Regions from separate parts of the Streptomyces sp. NBC_00988 genome, predicted to be linked through region 1. Evidence: riboswitches for the same ligand, from Rfam matches in the RefSeq annotation. Region 1 holds a riboswitch; each other region holds the start of a gene.
What was found. Region 1 has a riboswitch for cyclic di-AMP ahead of OG496_RS46440 (peptidoglycan DD-metalloendopeptidase family protein). Riboswitches for the same ligand answer to the same signal wherever they lie in the genome.
Positions count from the first base shown of each region.

Region 2: another riboswitch for cyclic di-AMP. It lies ahead of OG496_RS33260 (transglycosylase SLT domain-containing protein); the one in region 1 lies ahead of OG496_RS46440 (peptidoglycan DD-metalloendopeptidase family protein).
Region 3: another riboswitch for cyclic di-AMP. It lies ahead of OG496_RS24720 (transglycosylase family protein); the one in region 1 lies ahead of OG496_RS46440 (peptidoglycan DD-metalloendopeptidase family protein).
Region 4: another riboswitch for cyclic di-AMP. It lies ahead of OG496_RS52255 (NlpC/P60 family protein); the one in region 1 lies ahead of OG496_RS46440 (peptidoglycan DD-metalloendopeptidase family protein).

Region 1 is NZ_CP108730.1:10,270,056-10,277,909, reverse strand. Features, by position in the region: gene OG496_RS46465 (Rid family hydrolase) at 88-438, shown strand; gene OG496_RS46460 (MBL fold metallo-hydrolase) at 472-1,674, opposite strand; gene OG496_RS46455 (Glu/Leu/Phe/Val dehydrogenase dimerization domain-containing protein) at 1,959-3,137, shown strand; gene OG496_RS46450 (TetR family transcriptional regulator C-terminal domain-containing protein) at 3,182-3,796, shown strand; gene OG496_RS46445 (SGNH/GDSL hydrolase family protein) at 3,900-4,685, opposite strand; gene OG496_RS46440 (peptidoglycan DD-metalloendopeptidase family protein) at 4,927-5,871, opposite strand; cyclic di-AMP (ydaO/yuaA leader) riboswitch at 5,876-6,038, opposite strand; gene OG496_RS46435 (alpha-galactosidase) at 6,342-7,854, opposite strand, start outside.
Region 2 is NZ_CP108730.1:7,223,579-7,231,432, reverse strand. Features, by position in the region: gene OG496_RS33265 (CocE/NonD family hydrolase) at 1-764, shown strand, start outside; cyclic di-AMP (ydaO/yuaA leader) riboswitch at 996-1,197, shown strand; gene OG496_RS33260 (transglycosylase SLT domain-containing protein) at 1,203-1,670, shown strand; gene OG496_RS33255 (HAD family hydrolase) at 1,667-2,485, opposite strand; gene OG496_RS33250 (LacI family DNA-binding transcriptional regulator) at 2,592-3,620, opposite strand; gene OG496_RS33245 (carbohydrate ABC transporter permease) at 3,679-4,560, opposite strand; gene OG496_RS33240 (carbohydrate ABC transporter permease) at 4,557-5,546, opposite strand; gene OG496_RS33235 (ABC transporter substrate-binding protein) at 5,543-6,877, opposite strand; gene OG496_RS33230 (beta-galactosidase) at 7,110-7,854, shown strand, end outside.
Region 3 is NZ_CP108730.1:5,430,393-5,438,246, reverse strand. Features, by position in the region: gene OG496_RS24735 (hypothetical protein) at 1-450, shown strand, start outside; gene OG496_RS24730 (cytochrome P450) at 447-1,799, shown strand; gene OG496_RS24725 (transglycosylase family protein) at 1,989-2,966, shown strand; cyclic di-AMP (ydaO/yuaA leader) riboswitch at 3,161-3,341, shown strand; gene OG496_RS24720 (transglycosylase family protein) at 3,351-4,046, shown strand; gene eno (phosphopyruvate hydratase) at 4,379-5,665, shown strand; gene OG496_RS24710 (septum formation initiator family protein) at 5,784-6,260, shown strand; gene OG496_RS24705 (DUF501 domain-containing protein) at 6,317-6,847, shown strand; gene OG496_RS24700 (exopolyphosphatase) at 6,844-7,815, shown strand.
Region 4 is NZ_CP108730.1:11,595,800-11,603,653, forward strand. Features, by position in the region: gene OG496_RS52245 (endonuclease/exonuclease/phosphatase family protein) at 1-665, shown strand, start outside; gene OG496_RS52250 (hypothetical protein) at 667-1,128, opposite strand; gene OG496_RS52255 (NlpC/P60 family protein) at 1,326-2,909, opposite strand; cyclic di-AMP (ydaO/yuaA leader) riboswitch at 2,918-3,091, opposite strand; gene OG496_RS52260 (DUF1996 domain-containing protein) at 3,426-5,516, shown strand; gene OG496_RS52265 (glyceraldehyde-3-phosphate dehydrogenase) at 5,616-7,061, opposite strand; gene OG496_RS52270 (SCO5918 family protein) at 7,219-7,545, opposite strand; gene OG496_RS52275 (DEAD/DEAH box helicase) at 7,610-7,854, opposite strand, start outside.

The DNA.
Region 1 (7,854 bases):
GCATCCGCCCCTCACCCAGAGGCGGGCCGCAGAGGCGTTTCCCGGAATCCCGGCCATGCTCGACCACACCCCGGAACATGACAGAACGTGACCGCGACGGAGGCGTACGAGCGCGTCAGGCGTCGAAGCGGCGGCGGGCGGCCTCGATGGGACCGAGGTATCGGTGGGTCCAACCACACGTGCCGGGTCGAGCGGAGCTGTCTCACTGTCGGCACCGCGCCGGCCGCGGTCGGCGCGTCCTTCGACGACGTGGTGAAGCCGACCGTCTACGTCGTCGACTGGGCCCCTGCCAAGACGCCTCTGTTCCTGGAGGGGGTCGCCCGGGCCAGCGCTGCGCTGGGGAGCACGCCGATGGCGCCGGGCACACTGATCGGCGTGGCGGCCCTGGACGTGCCGGACCATCTGGTCGAGGTCGAAGCCGCCGCGGTCATCGACTGAGCAGAGCCGGCAGGACGGGACCTTTTCGCCCTGTCAGCGTTCGTTCGCGAGGTCCAGTTCCGCCGGAGCGGTCGTCGGCTTCTGTTCCGTATCCACCGGCTTCGGGGTCCGCCAGGGGTGGTCGATCGTTCCCCCGAAGGGCCGCCACCACGGGTCCGTCGTCAGGTCGCCGCCCGGTTCGAACGGCTCGCCCGGCCTCGGCGTGGCCACGGCCTGGCCGGCCGCTTCGCCCTCGTCCGCGGTCCACTCGCCGGGCTCGGCCCACGGGTGCAGCGCCAGATTGAAGGTGCCCCAGTGGATCGGCAGCAGCACCCCGTGCGGCTGCCCGCCCTGGAGGTCGAGGTGGGCGCGCATGCCCTCCTCGGGTGTCATGTGGATGTCGGGCCAGAACTCGCTGTACGCGCCGATCTGGATCATCGTGGCGTCGAACGGGCCGTGCGCGGCACCGATGTCCTTGAAGCCCTCGAAGTAGCCGGTGTCGCCGCTGTGGTAGATCCGGTGCTCGTCTCCGGCGACCACCCAGGAGGCCCAGAGGGTGTGCTGGGTGTTGCGCAGGCCGCGGCCGCAGAAGTGCCGGGCCGGGGTGGCGGTCAGGGTGAGGCCGCCGACCTTGGTCTCCTCGTGCCAGTCCAGCTCGCGCAGCCGGTCGGGGGACACACCCCAGTGCTCCAGGTGGGCACCGACGCCCAGCGGCACGGCGAACAGGGTGTCCGTGTCGGCCAGCGCCTTGATCGTGGGCATGTCCAGGTGGTCGTAGTGGTCGTGCGAGATGACCACGACGTCGACCGGGCCGAGCGCGGCGATCGGCAGGGGCACCGGGTGCAGCCGCTTCGGTCCGGCGAACGGGAACGGGGAGCAGCGCTCGCCCCACACCGGGTCGAAGAGGACCCGGTGGCCGTCGATCTCCGCGAGCACGCTGGAGTGCCCCATCCAGGTCAGCCGCAGCCCGGTCGCGGCAGGCCTGGCCAGGTCGGCGAGGGTGGTGGCGTGCACCGGCAGCGTGCCGTCGGGGGCGCGGAGGGCGCGCTGCTCCTTGTCGAGGTAGGACTTCCCCATCCCGCGCATCGCGCCGCCGGACGGGCGGAGGCTCGTATTGCCCCCGGGGTTCTGGAAGACCCCGTCCTTGAAGTGGGGTGATCTGCGGATGCGCGCCAGGCGCTCGCCGCTCGGGTCCGCGCCGAAGGCAGCGGGCTGCAGCGCGCGGAGCCCGGAGCTCAGCGTACGGAATCCGGTCACGATGCCTCCAGCTCGGGTCGGTCAGGCTTTCCATTATGGTCGACCCCTGTGACAACGCCGCTGCGTCGGCGTCATCGGGGCCGGTTTCCAAGGAAAGACCAAAGTTCCGCGCCGGAGGTTGACACCGCGGGACGGAACTCGTCCTTCCGTTGACAGGACACGCCACCTCTTCCGATACTGACTCGCCATTCAGTACCCGCCATTCAGCACGGCCCGCCCGGTACGCGCTCCAGCACTCGTCCTGCCCGTACTCGCCCTGTCGGCCGGCGCCCCGAGGAGCCCGTATGACCGCCCCCTTGATGTCGCTCACCTGGACCGACCACGTCACCGGCCGCCAGGGCTTCCTGGTCGTCGACCGGCTGGTGCGCGGTGTGTCCAGCGGCGGACTGCGGATGCGGCCGGGCTGCACGCTCGACGAGGTGGCGGGGCTGGCCCGGGGCATGACCATGAAAGAGGCGCTGCACTACGACCCGGAGGGCCGGTACATCCCCCTGGGCGGCGCCAAGGGCGGCATCGACTGCGATCCCCAGGACCCGGTGTCGTACGGCCTCCTCGTGCGCTATCTGCGCGCCATGCGGCCGTACATCGAGAGCTTCTGGACGACGGGTGAGGATCTCGGACTCACCCAGGACCTGGTCGACCGAGCCGCCGCGGAGGCGGGGCTCGTGTCGTCGATCCAGGCCGTGTATCCGCTGCTCGACGACGAGACCGCGGCGCGGCGGCGGCTCGCGGACGCCTTCGCGGTCGAGGTGGACGGCATCGGTCTCGACGAGCTGGTCGGCGGCTGCGGGGTCGCCGAGTCGGTGCTCGCGGCGCTGGACCGGGCGGGCGTGCCGTACGCGGGGACACGGGTCGCCGTGCAGGGGCTGGGCACCATGGGCGGAGCCACGGCACGGTTCCTCACGCGCGCGGGGCTGTCGGTCGTCGCCGTCGCCGACATCAAGGGCACGGTCGCGAACCCGGCCGGCCTCGACGTGGACGCGCTGCTCGCGGCCCGGGACACGTACGGCACCGTTGACCGCTCCGCGCTGCGCCCGGGCGACCTCGAACTCCCCGGCGAGGACTGGCTGTCCGTCGACGCGGAGGTGCTGGTTCCGGCAGCGGTGTCGTACGCGATCGACACCACGAACCAGCAGGGGATCACCGCCCGCTGGATCGTCGAGGCGGCCAACATGCCCGTACTGCCCGAGGCGGAGGAGCTGCTGTCCGCGCGTGGGGTCACCGTGCTGCCGGACGTGGTCGTGAACTCCGGGACGAACGCCTGGTGGTGGTGGACCCTGTTCGGCGACATCGGCGCCGACGCGGACGAGGCGTTCGCGCACACCCGGCGTTCGATGCGCGCCCTGATCGACCGGATGCTGGCCCGCGCGGAGGCCGACGGCACGACACCGCGCGCCGCCGCGCACGCCATCGTCGCGGACCGGCTGCCGGTCATCGCGGAACGGTTCGGCTGGTACCGGTGACGTACGGGACACCACCCCTAGGGGCAACGGATTAGGGTGACCGCGTGGCGAGAGTGCGGTTGAGCGTGGTGGAACGGCGGGCCGAGTTGCTGCGGGCCGCCGTCGAGCAGATCGAGGCGCGGGGTGTGGCGGCGGTCAGGATCGCCGACGTGGCCTCGGCCCTCGGCGTGAGCAATGCGCTGGTGCTCTATCACTTCTCGACCAAGGAGAAACTGGTCGCCGCCGCGTTCGCCTTCGCCGCCGAGGCCGACCTCGCACATCTCCACAAGCTCCTGGACCGCCGTACGACCGCGCTGCGCCGACTGCGGGCAGCGGTGCGCTGGTACGCGCCGACCGGGCAGGCCAAGGGCTGGCGGCTGTGGATCGAGGGCTGGGCGGCGGCCCTGCGCGAACCCGCCCTCCTGGACGTCACCCGCGATCTCGACCGGCAGTGGAAACAAGCACTCGCGGAGGTCGTCGCCGAGGGCGTGGCCGCGGGCGAGTTCCACTGCCCGGACCCGGCCACCACAGCCCTGCGCCTCACGGCCCTCCTGGACGGCCTCGCCGTACAGATGACGGCATACGCGGGAGCGGTGCCGCGGGCACGGGCCCTGGAGTGGGTCGACGAGGCACTCGCACGGGAACTGGGCCTGGAGCGGGCGGCGTTGACCGCTCCCTGAGTCGTTCCCCAAGAAGCCGCCTCTTCGAGGAGACACCTCCCGAAAAAGCCACCTCTCCGAGGGGTCACCTCCACACCCGGCACCCCGTTACGGCGTCGCCCCGTCAGGCCACCCGCTCGATCCGCATCTTGATGTCGTCCGGCGACAGCGCGCCCTTGGCCTCGACATGGTCCCCGGAGGACTCGCCGCGCAGCCGGCGCCCGATCCACGGGACCAGGTACTCGCGTGCCCAGTGCACGTCGTCGCGCCGGACGTCGAGCGTGCCGCGGGGCGGCAGCGGGGGCCAGGGCTGGTCCGGGTCGGCCGGGACCTCGACACCGAGGACCTGGCCGGCGCGGAGCGCCACGCGCGTGTGCCCCTCGGGAGAGAGGTGGAGCCGGTCGCCGTCCCAGGCTCGCCGGTCCTGGACCGTCTTGAGGGACCACAGGTCGAGCACCGGGCAGCCGTACCGGTCGGCGATGGCCCGCACATGTCCGTTGTAGGTGGCGATCTTGCCGCGCAGATGCTTGAGCACGGGCACGCCGCGGGTGTCGAAGCCGGTCGTCACCATGACGGTGCCGACGGCGGCGGTGAGGTCGGCCACCGCGCGTTCGAAGCGCTCGGCGACCTCGTCGGGGTCGGTGCCCGGACGGATGATGTCGTTGCCGCCCGCGGCCAGAGAGACCAGGTCGGGCCCGATCTCCTTGGCCCGGGTGAGCTGGTCGGCCACGATCTGGTCGAGCAGCTTCCCGCGCACGGCCAGGTTGGTGTACTCGAAGTCGCCCTCGGGCCGCCGGTCCGCGAGCAGTACCGCGAACCGGTCGGCCCAGCCGACCATCGCCCCGTCGGGCCCTGGGTCGCCGACGCCCTCGGTGAAGCTGTCCCCCACCGCCACGTACGACCCGATCACTGATCTGTTGTCACTCTTCGAATCGTTAGCCACGGCAACCATAATTCACCCTCGCATGTGACCTACGCGATCGTATTTAGGGGTTGACGGGCGGTGATATAAGCCACTTGTAAAGGGTTGTCCAAAGTCGGAATAACCCTCTGAGCAGGGGCGTTCACCCCGGAACTGCTACGCCCGAAGGCCGGACCCAAGAATCTGGGTCCGGCCTTCGGTTGCGTGAAGCAGGTGTCGGGGCCCGGTGTCAGCCGACGGTGACGCCGTGCGAGCGGAGGTAGGCGACCGGGTCCACGTCCGAGCCGTAGTACGGCGTGGTCCGGATCTCGAAGTGCAGGTGCGGGCCGGTCACGTTGCCGGTCGCGCCGGAGAGGCCTATCTGCTGGCCCTCGGTCACGGTCTGGCCGGCCGAGGCGGACAGCTGCGACATGTGGGCGTACTGCGAGTACTCGCCGTCCGCGTGCCGGATGACGACCTCGTTGCCGTAGGCGCCGTCGTAGGCCGCCGAGACGACCGTGCCCGCGGCGACCGCCTTGACGGTGGTGCCGGTCGGGACGACGAAGTCGACGCCGGTGTGGTAACCGCTGGACCACATGCTGCCCGCGACGCGGTAGCCGGTGCCGATGGTGCCACCGGTCACGGGGAGGGTGTAACCCGAGGAAGTACTGGTGCTGGTGCTGTCGTCGCTCTGCGAGGCCGACGCGCTCTTCGAGGAGGAGGACGACGAAGACGAAGAGCCGGACGACGTCGACGAGTTGGACGACTTGCTCGCGCCCGTCTCGCTGGTCCCGCCCGTCGATGCCTTCTCGCCGAGGGAGAGCTTCAGGCCTGGGTGGATCAGCGACGGGTCGCCGCCGATGGCCTCGCGGTTGTCCTGGTAGAGCTTCTTCCAGCCGCCGGTGACGTCCTGCTCCTCGGCGATCTTCGCAAGCCAGTCGCCGGCCTTCACCGAATACGTCTTGACGCCCGAGGCCTTGGAGACGGTCTTCGCGGTCGCCTTCTCAGAAACCGTCTTCTCGGCCGCCGGAACGGACTGAACTGCCTTTTCCGGAGCGGAAGTCGTGGTCGCGGCATGGGCGCCGGTGGCCCCCATGAGCGGAAGGGCGAGCGCGGCGCCGCCGGTTCCGGCTACGGCCATCGAGCGGGTGAGTCGCTGGGACTTCGGGCGGCGGTGCTTACCCTTCGCGGGCATGACGAATTCCTCTCCGGCGCCTGCGAGGTGAGCTGTCGGGTGCGGGCTGGAGATGCCCGGCCGCGCGCTGGTCGCGGCTAAACCCCAAGCCCGTTCCGGAGACCGGAACAGGCGTCTTACCTGTGGGTCCCCCGCTCCTGCCGCATACGGGTGGGTGTGTGCGGAGTCCGGTCGGCGGCAGGATTGGGCGTCCGTCCGGATTGGTGGCGAACGTAAGCGAGGAAGACGCAAAGGGACAAGCAGGAGGTTCCACGGATTTGCGTTCCTTGTGTTTCCCTGTGGGAATTCACCGTCACCCTCCGTGAATTCCCACAGGACTCAACCCCTCAATTCCCCTGTAAAAGCACGTCAATTACGTGAACATGACGAACGACGCACGGTCACGAATATGACGCTGCTCACGTACACAACTCTCAGGTTCCTTTATTCCAGAGCGAGTTGGAACGAAGGCTGCAATTGGGACAGAGGGATCAGATGCGACGCAGGCGGATAACTGTCGCATCGAGGTCACCACGCAGGCCGGTGCGCAGGCCGTGATGCAACAGGACGGCCCCCCGGTGGACTTCGCCCGTTTCGAGGCATTCGTACGACGCTGTCGGGTCGAGCCCGCGCAGCCGGAGCGCCGGTACGGGCTCGCCGTAATGCTGTGCCTGGAGCAGGGCGAGGACGACGGTCTCGTCGCCGCGCACGTACTGCACGGCGCTGAGTCCACCGCTCGGCGGGCGCAGCCGGTGGAGGTCACCGTGTTGCACGAGCGGCCTGATCTCCTTGTAGAGATCCACCCACCGGCGGGCCTCGGCGAGTTCCTCCTCGGTCCACTCCGAGAGGTCGCCGCCGACGCCCAGCACTCCGGCCATGGCGCTCACGAAACGGAAGCGCAGGCTGCTGACCCGGTTGTTGAGCTGGGTGTTGGGGCTGTCGGTGACCCAGGCGGCCATCACGCGCGCGGGGTGGATCTGGCTGAAGCCGTGCTGGATGGCCAGCCGGTCGAGCGGGTCGGTGTTGTCCGAGGTCCACACCTGGTCCGTGCGGCTCAGGATGCCGAGGTCGATCCGGCCGCCGCCGCCCGAGCAGGACTCGAAGGCCACACCCGGGTGGGCCGCCCGCAGCCGGTCGAACAGGGCGTACAGCGCGCGCACATGGTCGACCCAGAGGCGCTGCGGATAGGCGTCACCGGGCCACCCGGCATCCGTGAAGCAGCGGTTGAAGTCCCACTTCACGTAGTCGATCGGGGCGCTGGAGAGCAGCCCGTCGAGCTGCTCCCAGAGGTACTCCTGGACGTCCTCGCGGGCGAGGTTCAGTACGAGCTGATTGCGGAACTCCGTCCGCTTTCGCCCCTCTTGGTGCTGCACCCAGTCGGGGTGCGCGCGGTACAGGTCGCTGTCCGCGTTGACCATCTCGGGCTCGACCCAGATGCCGAACTGCATGCCCAGCGCGTGGACGCGGTCGGCAAGGGGCTTGAGGCCGGCCGGGAAGCGGTCCGGGTTGGGGGTCCAGTCACCGAGCCCGGCACGGTCGCTGGTGCGCTTCCCGAACCAGCCGTCGTCGACCACGAACAGCTCGACCCCGAGCGCCGCCGCGCGCTGCGCGAGCGTCTCCTGCTGCTCCTCGGAGATGTCGAACTGGGTGGCCTCCCAGGAGTTGTAGAGCACCGGCCGGTCCTGGTCGGCGTCCGGGATGACGTACGTCCGCTGGTAGTCGTGCCAGGTGCGGCTGGCACCCCCAAACCCGGCGTCGCTCCACAGGCCGGCGAAGACGGGGGTCGTGAAGGACTCCCCCGCTTCCAGGAGCAGCAGCCCGGAGTCGTCGTACCCGGCACCGCCGGTGATCTGCACGCGCGCGTCCGGGAGTTGGGCCACGGCGATCCGCCAGGACCCCGACCAGCCGAGGGCACAGCCGTAGACCTCACCGCGCTCCTCGGTCGCGTCCGTGTCGAGCGCGACCCAGGGCAGGTGCTGGTGCCCGGTGTGGCCCCGCCGGCTG
Region 2 (7,854 bases), 3.0 Mb from region 1:
TGCGGCTGACCTGCGGGGTGCCGCGCGGGCAGGTGATCGCCCGGCTGTGCGACGTGGCCCCCGACGGCGCCTCGACCCTCGTCACCCGGGGTGTGCTGAACCTGTCGGCGCGGCACGGGCGGGACCGGGCGGTGCCGTGGACGCCGGGCGCCACCGAGGACGTCACCTTCGAGCTGAACGGCATCGGGCACGCGTTCCCGCCCGGGCACCGCATCCGGCTCGCGGTGTCGTCGGCGTACTGGCCGTGGATCTGGCCGCAGCCGGAGTCGGCGGCTGGGTTCACGCTGGACCCGGAGGGGAGTGCGCTCGAACTCCCGGTGCGGGAGCAGGAGTTGACGGAGGGCATTCGTTTCGAGGAACCCGAGGAGGCCGAGCCGCTCGGGGTCAACTACCCGGCCACGCTGGACGAACCGCGCCCCGAGCGGCTGGTCGTGCGGGATGTCGCGAAGGGCGAGTGGCGGCTGGAGGTGGACCCCCGGTACGGCGGCACGCGCGTGTACCCGGACGGGTTGGAGTTCACCGAGGACGCGTTGGAGACGTACACGATCGACGAGTCCGACCCGTTGTCGGCGCGCACCCGGTCGGACTGGTCGATCCGGCTGCACCGGCCGGAGCTGGGGTGGGACACGACCGTGCGGACACGGTCGGAGATTACTTGCGACGAAACGGAATTTATTACCTCGAATGAGGTCATCTGCACCGAGGGCGAAGAAGTGATCTTCCACCGCACATGGGAGAAAAGGATTCCGAGAACTGCCAGTTGAGGGCGAATGCCCGATTTGCCGTTCTTAATCCTCCCGTGAGTTGGGTCACGCGTTTCTGTGCGTGACCTGTGTCCTGGTCTGCCCGCGTTCTCCCTTACGGCATTTGACAGTTGACCCTTGGCTCACGCAAAGGATCAAGTGCCTCATACGCCTCAGACCAAGGTCAATAGGGGTTAGGTGTGATTCCGCCACTTGTTCCGGACATGTGCTCTCGCATACGTTCCCGGCCTGTCGAGCGGAACGCCGAATCCTGCCGCCGCCCGGCATCCCAGTCACGAACTTCTCGCACGGCAGGAGCGGGGGAACCAGGTAAGTCGCCGGGCCGGTCAGCACGACCGGAACGGCTTGGGGTTAAGTCACGTCCGCAAGGGCTTGGCCGGGCACCTCCCAGCCCGAACCCGACAGCTCACCTCGCAGGCGACGGAGAGGAACCTCGTCATGCCTGCAACCGCCCAGTCCCGCCGCGCCCGCCTCGTCCGCCGTGTCGTTGTCGCCGGTACCGGTGTCGCGATCCTCGCGCTTCCTGTCGTCGGTGCGACCACCGCGTCCGCGGCCACCACCGCCTCGACCACCACCGCCGGGTACCCCAACACCCTTGACGGGTGGATCCGTGAGTCGCTCGCGATCATGGCGCAGAAGGGGATTCCGGGGACGTACAACGGGATCTACCGGAACGTGATCCGTGAGTCGTCCGGTAACCAGTACGCGATCAACAACTGGGACTCCAACGCGGCGGCCGGTACGCCGTCGAAGGGGCTTCTCCAGGTCATCGACCCGACGTTCAACGCGTATCACGTGGCCGGGACTTCGTTCGATCCGTACGACCCGGTCGCGAACATCACCGCCGCCTGCAACTACGCGGCGGCCGTGTACGGCTCCATCGACAACGTGTACGGCGCTTACTAGAAACCCGCGTCGAGCAGCAGTCTTTCGAGGACGACGGCGATGCCGTCGTCCTCGTTCGACTTCGTCACCTCGTCCGCCACCGCCTTGAGTTCGGGGTGGGCGTTGGCCATCGCCACGCCGTGGGCTGCCCAGTCGAACATCGGGATGTCGTTCGGCATGTCGCCGAAGGCGATGGTGTCGGACGGGGTCAGGCCCAAGTGGCGGGCGGCGAGGGCCAGTCCCGTCGCCTTGGTGATGCCGAGTGGCTGGAGTTCGACGGTACCGGGGCCCGACATGGTGACCGAGGCCAGGGAACCGACCACCGAGCGGGCCGTGGAGGCCAACTCGTCGTCCTCCAGGGCGGGGTGACGGAGCAACACCTTGCTGATGGGTTCGCACCAGAGGTCGTCGCGTCGGCCCACCCGTACCGCGGGGAGCGTGGGGTGCGGCATCAGGTAGCCGGGCTCGATCAGGGTGAGGCCGTCCACGCCGTCCTGGTCGACCGCCGCGTACACCTGGCCCACCTCCGCCTCGATCTTGCCGAGCGCGGTCTCCGCCAACTCCCGGTCCAGGGTGACCGACCAGAGCAGACGGTCCGCGCCGGCGTCGTACAACTGCGCGCCCTGTCCGCACACCGCGAGCCCCCGGGAGCCGAGGTCGTCGAGGAGGGGCCGCACCCTCGGGGCGGGCCGGCCGGTGACGACGAGGTGCCGGGCACCGGCCTCCGCCACCCGCCGCAGTACGGCGAGGGACCGGTCGGAGAGGGTGTCGTCGCCGCGCAGCAGCGTTCCGTCCAGGTCGGTGGCGATCAGTGCATATGCGAGGGGTGCGGCCATGATCAGAGAATACGGATGGAACGCCCCACCGACTCGACACGAACCGGACGGCTGCTGCCTTCACATGCGTGTACCCGTGTTCCGGTTGGTTTGACAATTACGACCGTTATGCCGACTCCCGTACCACCAGTTCCGTAGGCAGAATCACGCCCGCCGTGTCCTCACCGGCGATCTGGGCCAGCAGCATGCGCACCATCTCGGCGCTGATGCGGTCGTAGGGCTGGCGCATGGTCGTGAGGGCCGGGGTGATGGAGGTGGCCGCCGCCGAGTCGTCGAAGCCTCCGACAGCGATGTCATCCGGGACCGAACGGCCGGACTGTTGAAGGGTGTTGACGACTCCCAGGGCCATGAGGTCCGAGGCTACGAACACCGCGTCTATGTCGGGGGCCTGGGCGAGGAGTCTGCGGGCCGCTTCCTCGCCGCCCGTGCGGCGGTAGTCGCCCTCGACGACGAGCGTCGGGTCGTGTGGGAGGCCTGCCTCTGTCAGTACGTCTCGGTAACCCGCCAGGCGGTCGGGGCCGCCCGGTGCGTCGAGCGGGCCGGTGACCATGGCGATGCGGCGGCGGCCGGCGGCGATGAGGTGGCGGACCATCTCCTGGGCGCCGTCGCGGTCGGCTGCGGCGACGTAGCTGTACTTGGAGGCGGCCCCCAGCGGCTTGCCGCAGGCCACCAACGGGATGCCCGCGTCCCGGAGTTCGGCCGCCACCGGGTCGCCGCTGTGGTTGGAGACGAGGAGGACGCCGTCGACGTGGCCCGAGGTGATGTACCGGGTCAGGCGGCGGCGTTCGTCCTTCGACGAGGCCAGCATCAGCAGGAGCGGGATGTCGTGGCGGGCCAGGTGTTCGGTGCAACCCCGCAGCAGGACATTGAAGTTGGGGTCCTCGAAGAACTTCTCCTGCGGCTCGGTGAGGAGGAACGCCACCGAGTCCGACCGTCCGGTGCTCAGGGAGCGGGCGTGCCGGTTGACGACGTAGCCCGTCTTCCTGATCGCCGTCTCCACCGCGGTGCGGGCGGCCGGTGAGACGTAGTGGCCGCCGTTCAGGAACCGGGAGACGGTCCCCCGGGAGACCCCTGCCTCCCGGGCCACGTCGTGGATGGTGGGCGGTTTACGGCGTCCGTTCGGACTGGTGGCCATGGTCCTCGTTCTGCCGGTTCAGGTGCGGTGGGGGGAGATACGGCTCAGTACGTGCACCTCAGGCCTTGACCGATCCACTCAGCAGATCGAGCGACCAGAAGCGCTGGATCACCAGGAACAGCGCGATCAGCGGCAGGATCGCGAGGAAGCAGCCCATGATGACCAGGGTGTAGAGCGCGGGCTGTGAGGCGCCCTGGTTGAGCAGGGTGTAAAGGCCCAGCGTGAGCGGGAACTTGGTGTCGTCCGCGAGCATCACGTACGGCAGCAGGAAGTTGTTCCAGATGCCGACGAACTGGAACAGGAACACCGTGATGAGCCCCGGCATCATCATCGGCACGGCGATCCGCGAGAAGATCCGCCACTCGCTCGCGCCGTCCATGCGGGCGGCTTCGAGGAGTTCGGCGGGCACGGAGGCCGCCGCGTAGATACGGACGAGGTAGACGCCGTAGGGAGAGAGGATCGACGGGAGGAGCATCGACCAGTACGAGTCGGCCAGGCCCAGCTTCGAGAGGAGGAAGTACTGGGGGACGGTCAGGACGATGCTCGGGACGAGGACGCCGGCCAGCATCAGCTTGAAGATGAACTCCCGTCCCCTGAAGGCGAATCGGCCCAGTGCGTAGCCGCCGGCGGCCGAGACCGCGGCGGAGAGCAGGGCGCCGCCGCCCGCGTAGAAGAGGGAGTTGACCATCCACTGCCAGTAGATGCCGTCGCGGTAGGCGCTGAGGTCCTTGATGTTGTCGAGGAAGCCGGAGCCGGGGGCGAAGGTGAACGTGGAGAAGAGTTCGCCGCGGCCCTTGCTGGCCGCGATGACCACCCAGACCACGGGGATCAGGCAGTACAGCGAGCCGATGACCAGCACCAGGGTGGGCACCCACGCGGTGCGCTTCGGCTTCGCGGGGCCCGGGCGGGCGTCGGTGGCGGTGAGGGTGAGGGGGGTCATGCCCGGTCCTCCCGGGTGTAGCGGTCGGAGACGCGCAGCAGCGTGAAGGAGAGCGCGAAGGTCGCCAGGGCCAGCACCACGGCGGTGGCGGAGGCGCCGTAGATGTCCGACCTGAGGAAGGCGGCGTCGTAGATGGCCATCAGCGGACTCCAGGAACTGGAGAGGCCGTTGGTCAGCGGCTTGAGGGCCATGGGCTCGGTGAAGACCTGGAGCGTGGCGATGACCGAGAAGAAGAACGTGAGCACGAGGGACGGCATCACGATCGGGATCTTGATCCGCAGGGCGATCTTCAGGTCGGACGCGCCGTCGATGCGGGCGGCCTCGTAGATCTCCTGCGGGATGGAGCGCAGGGCGGTGTAGATGACGATCATGTTGAAGCCGGTGCCGCCCCACACCGCGATGTTCGCGAAGGACAGGTACAGGTTGCCGCCGTCGAACAGGTCGGGCTGCGGGAGGTTGAACTCGCGCAGGAGGTAGTAGAAGGGGCTGACCGTCGGCAGGTACAGGAAGCCCCACATCAGGGCGGCGATGATGCCGGGGACGGCGTACGGCAGGAAGATCGCGAGGCGCGCGAACTTGGCGCTGCGTGCCTGCGGGGTGTCCAGCATCAGCGCGAAGACCAGGGCCAGACCGAGCATCGTGGGGATGACGATCAGGCCGTAGCCGAAGGCGCGCAGGACGCTGTGGCCGAACTCGGAGTCGTGCAGGACGTCGGTGTAGTTGCCGATGCCGTTCCACACTTGCTGACGGGCGCCCTTGCCGAGGCCGATGCCCTTGACCTGGACCTTGTGGAGACTGAGCCACACCGCGTACCCGATCGGTACGACGGTGAAGGCGGCGAACAGGAGCACGGCCGGTACGAGGAACCAGTACGGCGCGCTGCGGCCACGGCGACGGAAGCGGCGGGGGCGGACGGAGGTGGCGGTGCCGTCCGCCAAGGGCCCGACCGTCGGCCGGTCGGTGCCCTTGAGCGGAGTGCTGGTCATGCCTCGGTCACCTTGAAGCCCTGCTTCTTCATGTCGGTGAAGGTCGACGACTGCATGGTCGCGAGCGCGGTGTCGAACTGCGCGGCCTTCTTCGCCTTGGTGGCCTTGCCGAACGCGTCGCTGAAGGTGTCGTAGGCGACCTGGACGTTCGGGCCCCAGGCGGACGCGGCCGTGGTGGCGGCGATCTTCGCGGCCGTGTCGTAGAAGTCGGTCTGGTTCGGGAAGAACTCGGGCGTGGTGAGGACCGAGCCGGACTGGCCCTTGGTGGCCGCCGGGTAGATGCCGGCCTCCTTGACCAGGGCGGCGAGCGCCTCCGGGTCGGTGTTCAGCCAGTTCGCGAACTTGGTCGCGGCCTCGGCGTGCTTGGAGTCGGTGGAGACACCGGTGGAGGAGCCGCCCCAGCTGCCGGTGACGTCCTCGCCCGCGCTCCACTGCGGCAGCGGCGCCATGCGCCACTTGCCCTTGGTGTCGGGGGCGGAGCTGACCAGCACACCGGGCGCCCACACGGCGGAGACCCAGGCGATGTTGGTGCCCTTGTTCAGCGCGTTGTTCCAGGCGGGCGTGTACATCGGCTGGTTGTCGATCACGCCCTCCTGGACGAGCCCGCCCCAGAAGTCGGTGACCTTCTTGGTCGCCGCGTCGTCGATGCCGACGGTCCACTTGCCGCCGCTCTGCACGGTCCACCACTTGGCGCCCGCCTGCTGCGACAAGCCGGCGAACAGACCGGGGTCGTTGGAGGAGAACGTCGTCAAGTAGGCGTCCGGGAGGGCCTTCTTGGCGGCGCGGGCGGTCTTGGCGAAGTCGTCCCAGGTCGCGGGGACCGTCAGGTTGTGCTTCTTGAACAGGTCCTCGCGGTAGAAGAACATCAGCGGCCCGGAGTCCTGCGGTATCGCGTACACGGCGTCGGTGCCGAGCGTGACCATGCTCCAAAGTCCCTCGGCGAACTGGGACTTGGCGGACTTCGCGTACTTCGAGATGTCCGCGAGCACGTCGTTCGAGACCAGCGTCGGCAGCGACTGGTACTCGACCTGGATGAGGTCGGGGGCGTTGCCCGCCTTCTTCGCGGTGATCAGCTTGGAGACGATGTCCTTGCCCGCGGCCTGCTTGGAGACGGTGACCGTGATGTCCGGGTTCTTCTTGTTCCAGATCGCGGCGACCTTTTCCATGTTCGGCGCCCAGGTCCAGTAGGTCAGCTTGACGGGCCCGCTGCTCTTGCCGGAGTCGTCGTCGGAACCGCCACAGGCGGCGAGGGTGCCCGTGAGGCCTACGGCTGCTGCCCCGGCAAGAATGCTGCGCCTGCTGAACTGGTGGCGGTGGATCGACATCTTCATCTCCCCTGACTGAGTGCGAGCCGGCCTCGGATGTGTCCCACCTGCTCCGCACGGCTCTGTGACCGTGCACAGTAGAGAATTGTTTCGGACCCTTGTCAATGGATGAACCGTGGGGTTACCTACTTGTTGTTGACGGATGGACGCCGCAACCATCCATGTGCACGATCACAGAAACGGCCGCGTTTCAGCCGTGGTTTGGCCGTCTCAGTCACCGATCCCCGGGAGTGAACCCATGCCGTCCCCCGCCCCGCACGACCGTCTGCCGCTCGCCTTCGGAGGTGACTACAACCCCGAGCAGTGGCCGCAGGAGGTCTGGGAGGAGGACGTACGGCTGATGCGGGAGGCCGGGGTCACGGCCGTGTCCCTCGGTGTCTTCTCCTGGGCCCGGATGGAGCCGCGGCCGGGTGAGTACGACTGGGAGTGGCTCGACACGGTGATGGGCCTGCTGCACGCGGCGGGCATCGCCGTGAACCTCGGCACGCCGACCGTCGTACCGCCGGCGTGGTTCTACCGCGCGCACCCTGACGCGCTCCCGGTGACGCGCGAGGGAGTCCGCCTGGCCTTCGGCTCGCGGGGCGCGATATGCCACTCGAACCCCGAGTACCGGGCGGCGACGGCCACGATCACGACGGCGCTGGCCGAGCGCTACGGCAGCCACCCGGCGGTGGTGCTGTGGCACGTCCACAACGAGTACGGCGCCCCGGTCCTCGCCTGCTACTGCGATGTGTGCGCGGCGGCCTTCCGGGGGTGGCTGCATGAGCGCTACGGCACCCTCGATGCCCTCAACCACGCCTGGGGGACGGCGTTTTGGGGCCAGCAGTACGGCGACTGGGAGGAGATCACTCCGCCCCGCGCGACCCCGTCCGTATGCAATCCCACCCAGCAACTCGACTACCACCGCTTCGCCGACGCCCAGGCCCGCGCCAACTTCGTCGCCGAGCGGGACATCCTGCACCGCCTCTCCCCCGGCGTCCCCG
Region 3 (7,854 bases), 4.8 Mb from region 1:
GCCGGAACGCTGGTCGCGGACACCACCCGCTCACCCCATGCCGAACCGATATCGCTGCCCGCGTGGGCTGTGGCCATTGGATCGGCGCCCTCGAAAGACGTTGGGTCGGCCTTGGCCACAGCCGCTCGTGCAGACCTGCGCGAGCGTGGCGAGGCTGGTGACTCCATCGTCATGGAGGCCTTGTGGGACTTGGCCAACCAGGCCGACGATCAAGAGGAAGCCTGTCTCTGGGCCAAGCGGCTGGCGCAGGCCGATCCGGCGGGCTCCATCTTCTACTGCACCTACCTGGGACTGCACGGCTTCCTCCCCGAAGCCGTCCGCTACCTGGAGATGGCCGCGCAGGACGGTTCTCACGCTGCGGCTCTCGCCCTCGCCAGTCTGCTCCGAAACCGTGCCGACCACTGGGACCGCGTGGCGTCGCCCGAACAGACGGATACCGTCAAGGAGTGACCAACCAGCCCAGCCACCCCACCCCGCCGAACCCCGCGACCCCCACTCCGGACCGGGCCCCCGAACTCTTCACCTGGGAATTCGCCACCAACCCCTACCCCACCTACGCCTGGCTCCGCGAGCATGCCCCCGTGCACAAGACCCGCCTCCCCAGCGGGGTGGAGGCATGGCTGGTCACCCGTTACGTCGATGCCAAGCACGCCCTCGCCGACCCCCGCCTCTCCAAGAACCCCGCGCATCATGACGAACCGGCGCACGCCAAGGGCAAGACGGGGATCCCGGGTGAGCGCAAGGCCGAGTTGATGACGCATCTGCTGAACATCGACCCGCCGGACCACACCCGCCTGCGACGACTGGTCAGCAAGGCGTTCACACCCCGGCGGGTGGCTGAATTCGCGCCCCGGGTGCAGGAGTTGACGAACGATCTGATCGACCGGTTCGCAGCCGACGGCTCCGCCGACCTCATCCACGACTTCGCCTTCCCGCTCCCCATCTACGCCATCTGCGACCTGCTCGGCGTCCCCCGCGAGGACCAGGACGACTTCCGGGACTGGGCGGGCATGATGATCCGGCACGGGGGAGGACCGCGGGGCGGAGTCGCACGGTCCGTCAAGAAGATGCGCGCCTATCTCGCCGACCTCATCCACCGCAAGCGCGAGGCCCTCTCCGACACCCCCACCCCGCACCCCGGCGGGAACCTCCCCGGAACCCCCGCCCCCACGCCCAGCCCCGGCGAAGACCTCCTCTCCGGCCTCATCCGCGCCTCCGACCACGGTGAGCACCTCACCGAGAACGAGGCCGCGGCGATGGCCTTCATCCTGCTGTTCGCCGGGTTCGAGACGACCGTCAACCTCATCGGCAACGGCATGTACGCCCTCCTCACCCACCCCGAGCAGCGCGCCCGCCTGGAGAAGTCCCTGGCCGCGGGGGAGCACGACCTCCTCGAAACCGGCGTAGAGGAACTCCTGCGCTACGACGGTCCGGTGGAGCTCGCCACCTGGCGCTTCGCCACCCGCCCCCTCACCCTCGGCGGGCAGGACATCGCGGCCGGCGACCCCGTACTGGTGGTGTTGGCGGCCGCAGACCGTGACCCGGAACGATTCGCCGATCCCGACGTCCTCGATCTCGGACGCCGTGACAATCAACACCTCGGCTACGGCCACGGCATCCACTACTGCCTCGGCGCCCCGCTCGCCCGCCTGGAGGGCCAGACCGCGCTCGCCACCCTCCTCACCCGCCTCCCCGACCTGCAACTCGCCGGAGATCCGGCCGACTTGCGCTGGCGCGGCGGCCTCATCATGCGCGGACTGCGCACCCTCCCGGTGGAGTTCACCCCGGAGCACCGCTGAACTGGCAATCCGGCCCCCTAAACCCGAAAGTGACAGTTCTTCAACTCTGTGATCTTCACGTGATCTCCGTGGCATTAACTTGTGACAAGTGATCGACTGTGGATACGTTCACCTACCAGCGCGGCGCCCCGCACCACCCTCGCCCCACCCGCCGCGCGGTCCCCCCGCTGTCACGCGAAAGGCCTCCGCATGCTCTCCGGGAACGGTCGTCACCGTCGCCCCCGTCAGGCTCCGGCTCTCCTCATCGCGGCCGGGGTGACCGGCTCCGCCATCGCCATCCCGCTCCTCGGGGCCGCCTCCGCGAACGCCGCCGACGGCACCACCTGGGACAAGGTGGCCAACTGCGAGAGCGGCGGCTCCTGGAGCGAGAACGACGGCAACGGCTACTACGGTGGCCTGCAGATGACCCAGGACGAATGGGAGAAGTACGGCGGTCTCGCCTACGCCCCGAGCGCCGACCTGGCCAGCCGCTCCCAGCAGATAGCCGTCGCCGAGAAGGTCCTCGACGACAAGGGCACCTCCGCGTGGACCACCTGCGCGCTGCTCTCCGGTCTCACCACCACCTCGGGTTCGACGGACGTCGACACCGGCCTCGCGAGTGACTCCCCGTCGGCCACCCCGACCGACTCCTCCGACTCCGGTTCCGACTCCGACTCCGGTTCGTCCGCTTCCTCCGGGTTGTCCGACTCCGGCACCACGGACTCGACTTCGTCCGGCGACTCCGGCAGCGACTCCTCGGTCAGCCCCTCGCCCACCGCGACGGACAACTCCGCCAAGTCCGACAAGTCCACCACTCCTTCGACCGGCAACGGCTCGGTCGCCGCCTCCCCGAAAATCGACGAATCGGACAACTCGGCCCAGGCGGTGGGCAAGTGGAGCCTCGTCGACACCGGCGCGCTCAGCGCTTCCGACGACCAGCAGGGCGACCAGCAGAGCACTCAGCAGAGTGCCGGCAAGCATCGCGGGGCCAGCGCCGAGGAAAGCGTGTCGCCGCAGACCTACACCGTCCGCGCCGGCGACTCCCTCGCGTCCATCGCCGACTCCCTTGGCTATGACGGCGGATGGCGTGCGCTCTACGCCGAGAACAAAAAGGTGATAGGCGCCGATCCGACCCAGATCGCCGCCGGTCAGACCTTGGACGTCGGTACGGAAGCGGACGAAAAGTAGCAAGAGAACAGCGGGAGTTCACGTCACGCTTCGCTCTGGAATGTCCGGTTTGATCAAAGTGTGGGATGAGTCTCAGAAGCCCTGATCGTCTTTGGAATTCCGCCGATTCCGTGTCTACGGTCAAGGCCGCTCGTCACCACGAGCCCCGGCTGCCGCACACGCCGAGTCCTGCCAGTGGCCTCCGGGAACATTCGTCGCGTCAAGCGCCGTAGGCAGGAGCGGGGGACCCAAGGTAAGCGCCGGGCCCGGGAGTCGAGAGACGACCGGAACCGGCTTGGGGTTAAGTCGTGCTCGTACGAGACGTACGAGCACGGCCGGGCAACTCACACGGCCCGAACCCGACAGCTCACCTCGCAGGCGTCGGTGAGGGGATTGGGATTTTCCATGCTGTTTTCCAGCAAGGGCAAGCACCGCCGTCCGTCCAAGGCCACCCGCGTCGCCACGCTCGCCGGCGTCACCGGTGTCGCGATAGCCGCCCCGCTCATGGCGACCGGCAGCGCCTCCGCCGCCACCGCGTCCGAGTGGGACACGGTCGCCAGCTGCGAGTCCGGCGGCAACTGGTCCATCAACACCGGTAACGGCTACTACGGCGGCCTGCAGTTCTCCGCCTCGACGTGGGCCGCGTACGGCGGCACCGCCTACGCCTCCACCGCGAACCAGGCCTCCAAGTCCCAGCAGATCGCCGTGGCCGAGAAGGTTCTCGCGGCCCAGGGCAAGGGCGCCTGGCCCACCTGCGGCACCGGCCTGTCGAGCGCCTCCTACTCCGGCGGCAGCTCCAGCTCGTCGAGCAGCTCGAACAGCTCCAGCTCCTCCAAGAGCACCACCGACCGCTCCACGAGCGACACCACCGCCTCCCGCTCCGCCGAGCGCCCGGCCGCCAAGAAGACCGTCTCCACCCCGACCGGCAAGAAGGTCAAGAAGGGTGACGGCGAGTACAAGGTCGTCAAGGGCGACACCCTCAGCTCCATCGCCGAGAAGCACAAGGTGAAGGGCGGCTGGCAGCAGCTGTTCAAGCTGAACAAGGACATCGTCGACGACGCCGACTTCATCTTCCCGGGCCAGCAGCTCCACCTGAAGTGACATACAGGTCTCTCAGCTGAACCACAGCGCCCTCACATCCGTGGTGTCCATCATGGAGACCTCGTGAGGGTCACCCCCGTCCCCCACGGGCTCCCCGCTCCGGTGCGTGTTCCCCCGTACGCACCGGGGCGGGGCTTTTTTGTGTCCCCGGCCTGCCGCCCCCGTCCCCACGCCTGCCGCTTGCCGGGACTTTTTGTTCCGTTCGGAAACAATTTACTCTCGGTTCTGTCCATCAGGCGGCCGACCGGATGGCCAATCGCCCCGGGCCGGTTAGGCTCGTCTCGCAGAGCCGCTGCGGTGTTGCCGTAGCCGCGTCAGATCCCAAGAAGGAGATGCTCGTGCCGTCCATCGACGTCGTCGTAGCCCGGGAAATCCTGGACTCCCGAGGCAACCCCACGGTCGAGGTCGAGGTCGGCCTCGACGACGGCAGCACGGGTCGTGCCGCCGTTCCGTCCGGCGCCTCCACGGGTGCCTTCGAGGCCATCGAGCTGCGTGACGGTGACCCCAACCGCTACGGCGGCAAGGGTGTCGAGAAGGCCGTCCTCGCCGTCATCGAGCAGATCGGCCCGGAGCTCGTCGGCTACGACGCCACCGAGCAGCGCCTGATCGACCAGGCGATGTTCGACCTGGACGCCACCGACAACAAGGGCTCGCTCGGCGCCAACGCCATCCTCGGCGTCTCCCTCGCCGTCGCGCACGCCGCGTCCGAGGCCAGCGACCTCCCCCTCTTCCGCTACCTCGGCGGCCCGAACGCGCACCTGCTGCCCGTTCCGATGATGAACATCCTGAACGGCGGCTCGCACGCCGACTCGAACGTGGACATCCAGGAGTTCATGATCGCCCCGATCGGCGCGGAGTCCTTCTCCGAGGCGCTGCGCTGGGGCGCCGAGGTCTACCACACCCTCAAGAAGGTGCTGAAGACCAAGGGCCTGTCCACCGGTCTCGGCGACGAGGGCGGCTTCGCCCCGAACCTGGAGTCCAACCGCGCCGCCCTCGACCTCATCATCGAGGCCATCAAGCAGGCCGGTTACATCCCCGGCGAGCAGATCGGGCTCGCGCTCGACGTCGCCGCGTCCGAGTTCTACAAGGACGGCAAGTACGAGTTCGAGGGCAAGTCCCGCTCGGCCGCCGAGATGACCGAGTACTACGAGGAGCTCGTGGCGGCCTACCCGCTCGTCTCCATCGAGGACCCGCTGTACGAGGACGACTGGGCCGGCTGGAAGGTCATCACCGACCGCATCGGCGACAAGGTCCAGATCGTCGGCGACGACCTGTTCGTCACCAACCCGGAGCGCCTCGCCCGCGGCATCGAGGAGGGCACGGCCAACGCCCTGCTCGTCAAGGTGAACCAGATCGGCTCGCTGACCGAGACCCTGGACGCCGTCGAGATGGCCCAGCGCAACGGCTTCAAGTGCATGATGTCCCACCGCTCCGGCGAGACCGAGGACACCACCATCGCCGACCTCGCCGTCGCGGTGAACTGCGGCCAGATCAAGACCGGCGCCCCGGCCCGCTCGGACCGCGTCGCCAAGTACAACCAGCTGCTCCGCATCGAGGAGATCCTCGACGACGCGGCCGAGTACGCGGGCCGCAGCGCCTTCCCGCGTTTCAAGGGCTGACCCCACCAGGTCCCCCGGGGTTCCACCGGGTCAATCCTTAGCCAGTCGTACGTACGTCCCCGCACCCGGTCCCGTACCGTGTGCGGGGACGTACGCACGTGTGAAGGGGAGGCGGGACATGGCCGTGAAGGACCGGGACCGGTTCTCCACCGCGACCAGGCTCAAGCTGCTCGGCGAGCAGACGGCGGCCCGTGTCTACCGCTCCCAGACCAAGCGGCAGGCCCGCCGTTCCCGGCTCACCGGCCGGGCGGCCCTCCTCGCCCTGGTGCTGTGCTCGCTGATCGTGGCGCTGGCGTACCCGATAAGGCAGTACGTCTCCCAGCGCGCCGAGATCTCCGATCTCCAGCGGCAGCAGGAGCAGGCGCGGCAGCGCGTCGAGCAGCTCCGCGACCTCAAGGCACGCTGGCAGGACGACTCGTACGCGGAGCAGCAGATCCGGCAGCGGCTGCACTACGTGATGCCCGGGGAGACGGGCTACATCGTGATCGACCCGGACGCGGCCAAGCAGTCGCGCGCGGAACTGGGGGCGGCCGACCGCCCGTGGTACTCGAACGTCTGGGACGGCGTGGACAAGTCCGACGCCTCCGACCAGTGACTGAACTGCCCAGTGGCTGAACCGAATTGAACTGACAGAGAGACTTTCGTACCGGCATGGAAAAGCCCCCGCCGTCCACTCCGCGCACCGAGCCCACCGACGCGGACGTCGAGGCCTTCAAGCAGCAGCTCGGGCGTCCGCCGCGCGGGCTGCGCGCGATCGCACACCGTTGCCCGTGCGGACAGCCCGACGTGGTGGAGACGGCCCCCCGCCTCCCCGACGGCACTCCCTTCCCGACGACGTACTACCTCACGTGCCCGCGCGCCGCCTCGGCGATCGGCACCCTTGAGGCGAACGGCGTGATGAAGGAGATGACGGCGAGGCTGGAGTCCGATCCCGAACTCGCCGCCGCGTACCGCGCGGCGCACGAGGACTACATCGCGCGTCGCGACGCCATCGAGGTCCTGGAGGGCTTCCCGAGCGCGGGCGGCATGCCGGACCGCGTGAAGTGCCTGCACGTCCTGGTGGGCCACTCCCTGGCCGCGGGCCCGGGCGTCAACCCGCTCGGCGACGAGGCGATCGCGATGCTGCCGGAGTGGTGGGCCAAGGGGCCGTGCGTGACGGTGCCGAAGGAGGACGAGAAGTGACCCGTGTCGCCGCCGTCGACTGCGGTACGAACTCGATCCGCCTCCTGGTCGCCGACGTGGACCCCGCGACGGGTCAACTCGTCGACCTGGACCGGCGGATGACGATCGTCCGGCTCGGCCAGGGCGTGGACAAGACCGGCCGCCTGGCCCCCGAGGCGCTGGAGCGCACGTTCGCGGCCTGCCGCGACTACGCGGCGATCATCAAGGAACTCGGCGCCGAACGCCTCCGCTTCGTGGCCACGTCGGCCTCGCGCGACGCCTCGAACCGCGACGACTTCGTCCGCGGGGTCCTGGACATCCTCGGCGTCGAACCGGAGGTCATCACCGGCGACGAGGAGGCGGAACTCTCCTTCACCGGCGCGACGAAGGAACTCACCGGCCGCGACGACCTCGCCAAGCCCTACCTGGTGGTGGACATCGGCGGCGGCTCGACGGAGTTCGTGGTCGGCGACGACGCCGTCCGCGCCGCGCGCTCCGTGAACATCGGCTGCGTCCGCATGACCGAGCGTCACCTGGTCCGCGACGGCAAGGTCACCGACCCGCCCACCCCGGACCAGATCACGGCGATGCGTGCCGACATCGAGGCCGCCCTCGACCTCGCCGAACAGACGGTCCCGCTCCGCGAGGCCCGCACCCTGGTCGGCCTGGCCGGCTCGGTCACCACGGTCTCGGCGATCGCCCAGAACCTCCCGGACTACGACCCGGAGGCCATCCACCACTCTCGCGTCCCCTACGACCGCGTCCGCGAGATCACGGAGTCCCTCCTCCGCTCCACGCACGCGGAACGCGCCGCCATCCCCTCCATGCACCCGGGCCGCGTCGACGTCATCGGCGCGGGCGCCCTCGTACTCCTCTCGATCATGGAGCGGGTCGGGGCGAGCGAGGTCGTGGTGAGCGAACACGACATCCTGGACGGCATCGCGTTCAAGGCGGCGGAAGAGGCCGAGGCGGGCAAGCAGGGCGGCTGAGGCAACAGGCTCAGGCCAAGGGTCGGGGTCTCTTCATGC
Region 4 (7,854 bases), 1.3 Mb from region 1:
CGGCCGTCGCCGCCGACGCGATGGGCGCACGCGACTGGCGATACGCGACCGCGCTGCACTGCCGTTCCGTGCCGGGCCGGGGCTGGGTCTCCGACCCGGCCGAGCCCGGGATGCGCGTCTACGGCCCCGAAGGGCAGCGGCAGCCCGAAGTCCCTTCGCACGGACTGGCGTTGCTGTCCCGGCTCCCGGTTCACGAGTGGCGGGCCCTACGGCTCCCGGCGGCGCCCTTCGGCATGCCGCTGCGGGTGGCCGGGCGGGCCGCTCCGGTGCTGGCCCGGGATCAGCCCCGGGCAGCCCTGGCCGCCGTACTGGAAGGACCGCACGGCCCGTTCACCGTCGTGGCCGTCCATCTCTCGTTCGTGCCGGGGTGGAACATCGGGCAACTGCGCACCGTGCGCCGCTGGATCGCCGATCTGCCCCAACCCCAGATGCTGATGGGCGACTTCAACCTCTTCGGCGCGCTGCCCCGGATCACCCTCAACGGGATGGGGAGACGGCGCTGGCAGGACTCTGCCCGGCAAGCGACCTTCCCTTCGCACCGGCCGCTCGTGCAGCTCGACCACATCCTGGCGACGGGGCTCGGCGCGGACGCCGTAGGGGCAGCGCACGCACCGAGGACGGCGATCTCGGATCACCGGCCGCTGGTGGTGGAGCTGGCGCTCTGAGTCAGTTCCAGAGGGGGTAGGTCACGGTGTGCTGGAACTTGTCGGGCCTCGCGCCGGGGTACGTCAGGGTGATCTCGGTGTACTGCCGCGCCTGCGGGTGCCGCTTCCAGGTCTGCGGGGTGTCGAGCCGGACGGTGACCGGGAACGAGTGGAACTTGCCCACCGCGCAATAGGGATTGCAGTCGTTCACCACGTTGACGCCCGTGGCCGTCGCGGAGTTGTCGTTCCAGGACGTCCAACGCAGCGACGTGAGGCGGCTGTTGCCGTCGCCGCAGGCGAGCATGAAGTCGGTGGGGCGTACCTCGGGATGCCACAGGCAGTCGACCAGCACGGGATCCTGGAGCTGTCGGTGGGCGGTCACCGGGACAGTGGTCGGGGCTGCCGACGAGGAGGTGGCGACGGCCGGCCCGAGCAGGGCTGCGGCACAGAGCGTGACGATTCCGACCATGGTGTGTTTGTGCATGTCCGCTCCCGGCCGCCTCTTCGTCCTCGTCGCCCCGCACCAGCGGTGGGCCCGCCTGCCGGGGCACGGTCGTCGTGTCTCTGCCGACGCTACGACCGTGTCCCAGGATGCACCACTCGTACGGGTCTATGACGCGGTTGGCCGGGAGTGTCGCGGGGTGTGCGGTCAGGGCCGGGAAATGCCCGGCCCCGATCGGATCAGGCGGGCCGTACGGCGCCCCGGATGGCGGCGGCACCGGCGTAGAAGATCGACTCCTCGCGTATCGGCGTACCCGGGCTCGGCGCGTGGATCATCAGGCCGTTGCCGGTGTAGAGGCCGACGTGGTCGATGCTGTCGTAGAAGAAGATCAGGTCGCCGGGGCGGATGTCGGTGAGCGGGACGAGGGCGCCGGCGCCCGACTGTTCCTGGGCGGTGCGCGGGAGGAGGACGCCCGCGGCCTTCCAGGCGGCCTGGGTGAGGCTGGAGCAGTCGTACGCGTCCGGTCCCGCCGCGCCCCACAGGCAGGGCCTGCCGATCTGTGCGCGGGCGAAGGCGAGCGCGGTGCTGGTCTTGCTGAGCGTGGTGGGGTCCTGCAGCGCGGCGGGTGCCGGGCTGATGGTCGGGGCCGCGGGGAGAATGATCTCCGGGGCCATCGTCGGAGCCGTGGGCAGCGTGAACTCGGGAGCGACGGCCGGGGCCGCGGCGAAGGAGACCTCGGCGGCGGGCGGGGTCGGCTGCCACTCCTGCTGCGGCGGGCGCCAGTCCGGCTCCGGCGCGGTGTACGCGGGGGGCTGCTGGGGCACCATCGGAATCTGTCCGGTGGACCAGGCGGGTTGCTCGGTTGCCACAGGGAACTGCCCGGTGGACCAGGTCGGCTGCTCGGTCACCATGGGGACCTGCCCGGTCGACCAAGGCTGTTGTTGCTGGGGCACGAAGGGCATCTGCCCCGTGGACCAGGTCTGTTGCTCGGCCACGACGGGCATCTGCCCGGTCGACCACATCTGCTGTTCGGGGACCATGGGCATCGACCCGGTCGACCAAGTCGTCTCCGGGGCGGACAAGTTCGTCTGCGAGGGCGGCCAGGTAGCACTCGCCGGGGCCGGTTCGGTGCGCGGCGCCGCGATGTACGGGAGCAGCTCCAGGTCCGCGGTGAGCGGATCGAAGGCCGGCGCCGGGGCGGCCGCGACGGCGAATTGCTGTGCCTGCATGGAGGGCGTGGGCGGCACCTCGATGGCGGGCACGGGCGGCAGGTCGAGGACGGTCGCCTGCGGCATCTGAGCCATCTGGGGTGCCTGCGGTGCGGCGGGTGGCAGCGCGGCGATGGGTGCGGCCATCAACTCCGCGACGGGCGCGGCGAGTTGCGGGGCGGCTGGCTCCGGTACACCGGTCCCCGCGGTCAGTTCGGCCACGGCGCGGCCGGGCTGTGCTTCGAGCGCCCAGGCGCCGCCCTCGGACTGGGGGCGTCGTTCGGGGCGCTCGGGCCGGGCTGCCGCCGGACGGGCGGGAGTCCTGCTCGGCGGCAGGGCCGCCGGTACGGTCGGGCCGAGTTGGGCACGGGCCCGGTCGAACCACTGCTTGGTGACGGCGTCGAGGGCGGGGTCGGAAGGACGCGACGCGCTGGGACGGGGCTCGACGCGCTTGCGCGGACCCCCGGACATCTTGCGCGTGGCGTTGTAGTTTCCGGTGGCCGTCTCGGCCCTGTCGTAAAGGGAGTTGATCCGCCGCTGCACTTCGTCACGGCTGGGTCGGTCGTCCACGGTGGGGCCACTGCCTCCGGTGCGCGTACTTCGTTCTGCCGGCATGGCAGACGTGCTCCTTCCGTATCGCGCCTACCGAGTTAGCTGTCGGGTTCGGGCGGCCGATCACGGAAGGATTGCCCTACGACCCTTGCCCGGACGGGCAGTTGGGTCGATTCACCCCAAGTCGGTTGGGTCCCCGGCTCCGGCTGTCGCGAGCGACACACCGGATTCGGCGCAAACCGTGCGGCCCGGCGCTGATCGCCGGAGTAGGTCGTACGGTCTGAGCGTCAACTTAGCCAACGTGTGTGCCTCGTGTGAAGGTTGAAGCGCGATATGTCCGATACGTTTTTGTGACCTTTACCTCTCCCAAACGTGTCCTGGGCTGATGAGCCCGCCGGGCCGGGTGATCCATGTGAGGTCGCTATGAATTTCTGGGACGGTTGAACACACCGGCATCCGGCTCCGTATTGGAACGGGGGATTTCCATGCCGGGACGATCCGGGCCGACCGACACGTGTAGGAGCAACTTCCTTGGCACGCAACACGCGCAGACGCCCCACGGGCGCACGACGCGCGACGATGGCAGCAGTCGCCCTGATGCTGGGCGGCGGAGGACTGGTGGCGGCGAACGTCTACGCGTCGGCGTCCGAGGGCGGTTGGGGCGGTGACTCGTCCCAGCAAGGGTCTCCCGATGCGGCATCGAGCGGCGCGACGATCGACTGCCCGGACATCGGCACCCAGTTGACGACCGTCCCCGACGAGGCGAAGACCGAGGTCGACGCCCAACTCGCGCTTCTGGACCAGCAGATAACCGAGGCCTACCAGAAACTGAAGGACTCGACGGAGTCCATACGCCAGGACGCCTCCTTCGCCGACAACGCGATCATGAATCCGTTGAAGGAGAAGCGGGCCGCGACCATCGGGCGGATCGACGACGCCATCGCGCGGGTCGGGGACCGCCCCGAGGGACTCGATGCGCTCGCCGGCTGCACGCTGATCGCCCCCACGAACGGCGACGAGAACGGCAGCGGGGGTGACCAGAGCGGTAGCGCCGACCCGACCGGCCAGGACCAGCAGCAGGGCGACGGCCAAGGCCAGCAGGGCAACCAGCAGTCCACCAACGGGCCCGTCGCCTCGGACTACGCGGACATCACCTCCGTACAGCCCAACGTGAACACCCCGCAGGAGCAGGCCGACGCCTCCAGCGGCACGTTCGTCACCGCGTGCGGCGTGAACGAGAACGGCCTGTTCAACTCCGACAACGTGATCGTCGCGCCCGGAGTCACCAACGGCGCCCACCACTTCCACGACTACATCGGCAACCAGTCGAACAACGCCTTCGCGAGCGACGACGATCTGGCGAAGGCCGACACGAGTTGCGAGAACCCGGGCGACAAGTCCACTTACTACTGGCCCGTGTTGCGCCTGCAGAACGGCAAGCAGGAGCGGGACGCCGACAAGCCCGGCGGTGGCACCGAGGGCAACTCCGGTCAGATCGTCACCGCGAAGGCGGCCACGCTGACGTTCGTGGGCAACCCGAAGAGCAAGGTCGTCGCGATGCCGCGCCTCCTGCGCATCATCACCGGCGACGCCAAGGCCTTCGTGAACGGCCCGGCCAACGCCAACGCCTCCTGGAGCTGCACCGGTTTCGAGGACCGGCAGCTCAAGGACAGGTACCCGCTGTGCCCCGCGGGCAGTGACGTGGTGCGCACCTTCAAGTTCCAGAGCTGCTGGGACGGCCGCAACATCGACAGCGCCAACCACCGCACCCACGTGGCCTTCGAGGCCGCCGACGGCTCCTGCCCGGCGGGCTTCGAGGCCATTCCGCAGCTGGTGCAGCGGATCGTCTACGACGTGGACGCGCCGAGCCTCCAGGACGGCGGCAAGACGACCCCGCTGTTCGCGGTGGACTCCTTCCCCGAGCAGCAGCACAAGCCCGTCACCGACCACGGCGACTTCATCAACGTCTTCGACGAGGGCCTGATGAAGGACATGGTCAACTGCATCAACGACGGCGAGAAGTGCGGAGCCGGTACGGACAACGACCCCGGGGGCTCGGGCGACGGCTCCGGCTCCGGTGACGGCTCCGGTTCGGGTGGCGGCTCCGGGAACGGTGGGGGTTCCGGTGAGCCGCAGGAGTCCCCGTCGGCCACCGACACCGCTACGGCGGCGCCCACGGCCACCGCGTCCGACGAGCCCGCCGGGAACGGCGGCAACGAGGGGAACGGCGGGAACGGCGGGAACGCCGGGAATGGTGACAACGGCGGGAACGCCGGCAACGGTGACCAGCCCACCGCGGATCCCGCGACGAGCGCCCCGGACACCGAGACCAGTGCCCCCGAGCCCACCGACATCCAGACCACCGACCCCGGTGATCTGACGACCGCCGTCTCGGTCCCCAAGGCCGACACGAAGACCGAGGGGTCCAAGTCGTCCGAGACGCAGGGGAGTTCGGACAACGGCTCCGGCGGCGAGGTCGGCAGCGCCGTGACGACACCGCCCGCCTCGTCCTCGGGCGGGGAGAGCTACGCCGCCGTAGGCCCCAACCAGCCGCAGGCGCAGGGCGGGCTGGCGGAGACCGGCGCGAATCTGTGGCCCGCGGTGGCCGGTGCGCTGCTGCTCGTCGCCGGATTCGTCGTGCTGTACCGAGGTAAGCGCAGTACCCGCTGACACAGCGCACGTCTGTGCATGTCTGTGACAACGACGGCCCGGCCGCCCCCAAGTGGGGGTGGCCGGGCCGTCACACGTTCAGCGCTGGGTCGGACGGCCTCAGACGGCCGGTGCGGGGTACGTCGGGTACTCGACCCCGGAGACGTGCTGGACGACTCGGACGACCTGGCAGGAGTAGCCGAACTCGTTGTCGTACCAGAGGTAGAGGATCGCGTTGTCGCCGTCGACCTTGGTGGCGCCCGCGTCGATGATCGAGGCGTGGCGCGAGCCCATGAAGTCGCTCGACACCGCGTCGGGGGCGGTGGTGAAGTCGATCTGCCGTTTGAGCGGCGACGTCAGCGACACGTCACGGAGATAGTCGAGGACCTCGGCGCGGGTGGTCTCGCGGCCGAGCCGCAGGCTGAGGATCGCGATCGAGACGTCCGGCACCGGGACCCGGATCGAGCTGCCGGTGATCGGCGCCTTCAGGTCGGGCAGCGCCTTGGCCACGGCGGAGGCGGCACCGGTCTCGGTGATCACCATGTTCAGCGGAGCCGAACGGCCACGGCGGTCGGCCTTGTGGTAATTGTCCAGCAGGTTCTGGTCGTTGGTGAACGAGTGGACGGTCTCCACATGGCCGCGCAGCACGCCGTACTCGTCGGCCATCGCCTTCAGCGGTGGCACGATCGCGTTGGTCGTGCAGGACGCGCAGGACAGAATCTGCTCGTCCGGCTTGATCGTGTCGTGGTTGACGCCGTGCACGATGTTGGGGACGTCGCCCTTGCCGGGCGCGGTCAGCACGACCTTGTCGATGCCGGGCCGCAGATGCTGCGAGAGTCCTTCCCGGTCACGCCACTTGCCCGTGTTGTCGATGAGGATGGCGTCCTTGATGCCGTACGCCGTGTAGTCGACCTCGGACGGGTCGCCCGCGTAGATCACCTTGATCTCGTTGCCGTTGGCGATGATCGTGTTGCTCGCCTCGTCGACGGTGATCGTGCCCTGGAACTGGCCGTGGATCGAGTCGCGGCGCAGCAGCGAGGCCCGCTTCACGATGTCCTGCTCCCCGCCCTGGCGTACGACGACGGCGCGCAGCCGCAGACCGTTGCCCGAGCCGGCTTTCTCGATGAGCAGGCGGGCGACCAGGCGGCCGATGCGGCCGAAGCCGTAGAGGACGACGTCGCGGCCCTCGCGGCTCTCGATCTTGTTGGCGCCGGTGGCACCGGCGACGGCCTCGGCGGTGAACTCCTCGACGGAGAGGCCGCGTTCGTCGCTCCGGTGGGTCGCGGCGAGCATGCCGATGTCGATCTGTGAGGGGCCCAGGTCGAGCGTGGTGAGCGTCCGCAGGTAGGGGAGGGTCTCGACGACGGAGAGTTCCTCGCCGGCGATCTGGCGGGCGAACCGGTGGGTCTTGAGGATGCTGACCACCGACTTGTTGACCAGGGAGCGGCTGTGCAGCAGGACCGTGACGTCCCGCTCGCGGTGCAGCTTCCCGATCATCGGGATCATCGACTCCGCGATCTCCTCGCGGGTCTTCCAGTTGGTGAACGAGTCCTCGTTGACAGGCACAGGTTTCTCTTTCGAGCTAGGCGGCGCTCATATGCTAACCCGCTGTTCATCTGCCCGTTCAGCAGGGGTGCCGCCCGGCCTGTAGAAGGCCCGGAACGCCGAGAGGGCCCTGCCGACGCGCGTCGGCAGGGCCCTCTCGGCTGTACTGGTGTCGCTTCTACACGGTCTCCGACACGTCCTGGGTCGCGCCGCTGCCCAGCAGAGCCGACGCGTTCTCCAGCGGAGTGAGGACGTGCACGGGCGCCACCTCGGGCAGGCCGTGGCAGGTGAAGCCGAGCCGGGTCATGGCCCGGACGACCTCGCCGCTGTTGAAGTCACGGGGGTCCTGCCGGGTGATGACCTGCCCCACCTGCTTGACGGGGTAGCGGCGCCGCCCGATGGTCACGGACTCACCCGTGACCAGCTCGGGCTTGATGCCCTTCATCGTCTCCAGGACACCCATCTTGGTGAGGTCGAAGGGATACCGGGCGATGACACAGCGCATGTTGCCTCACAGAGAGAAGGAGGATCGGGGGCCGAACGGGCGCCCGAAGGCGCCGAGTTGGTCCTCAGGCCGCAGGACCGAAGGACGACCGTCGCTGCCCCCGGCTGCCGCTGCCGCCACCGCTGCCGCCGCGTCGCGCCGCACCACCGGCGGACGACCGGCCGCCTTCGCCGGCCGGACGGCCACGACGGCCCCGCGACGACGAGGAGGACGGGCTACGACGGGTGCGCTCACGCTCCACGACCGGGGCCTGGATGACGACCGGGACGCCGGACGGAGCCTGGGCGCCCGTGATCCGGGTCAGCTCCT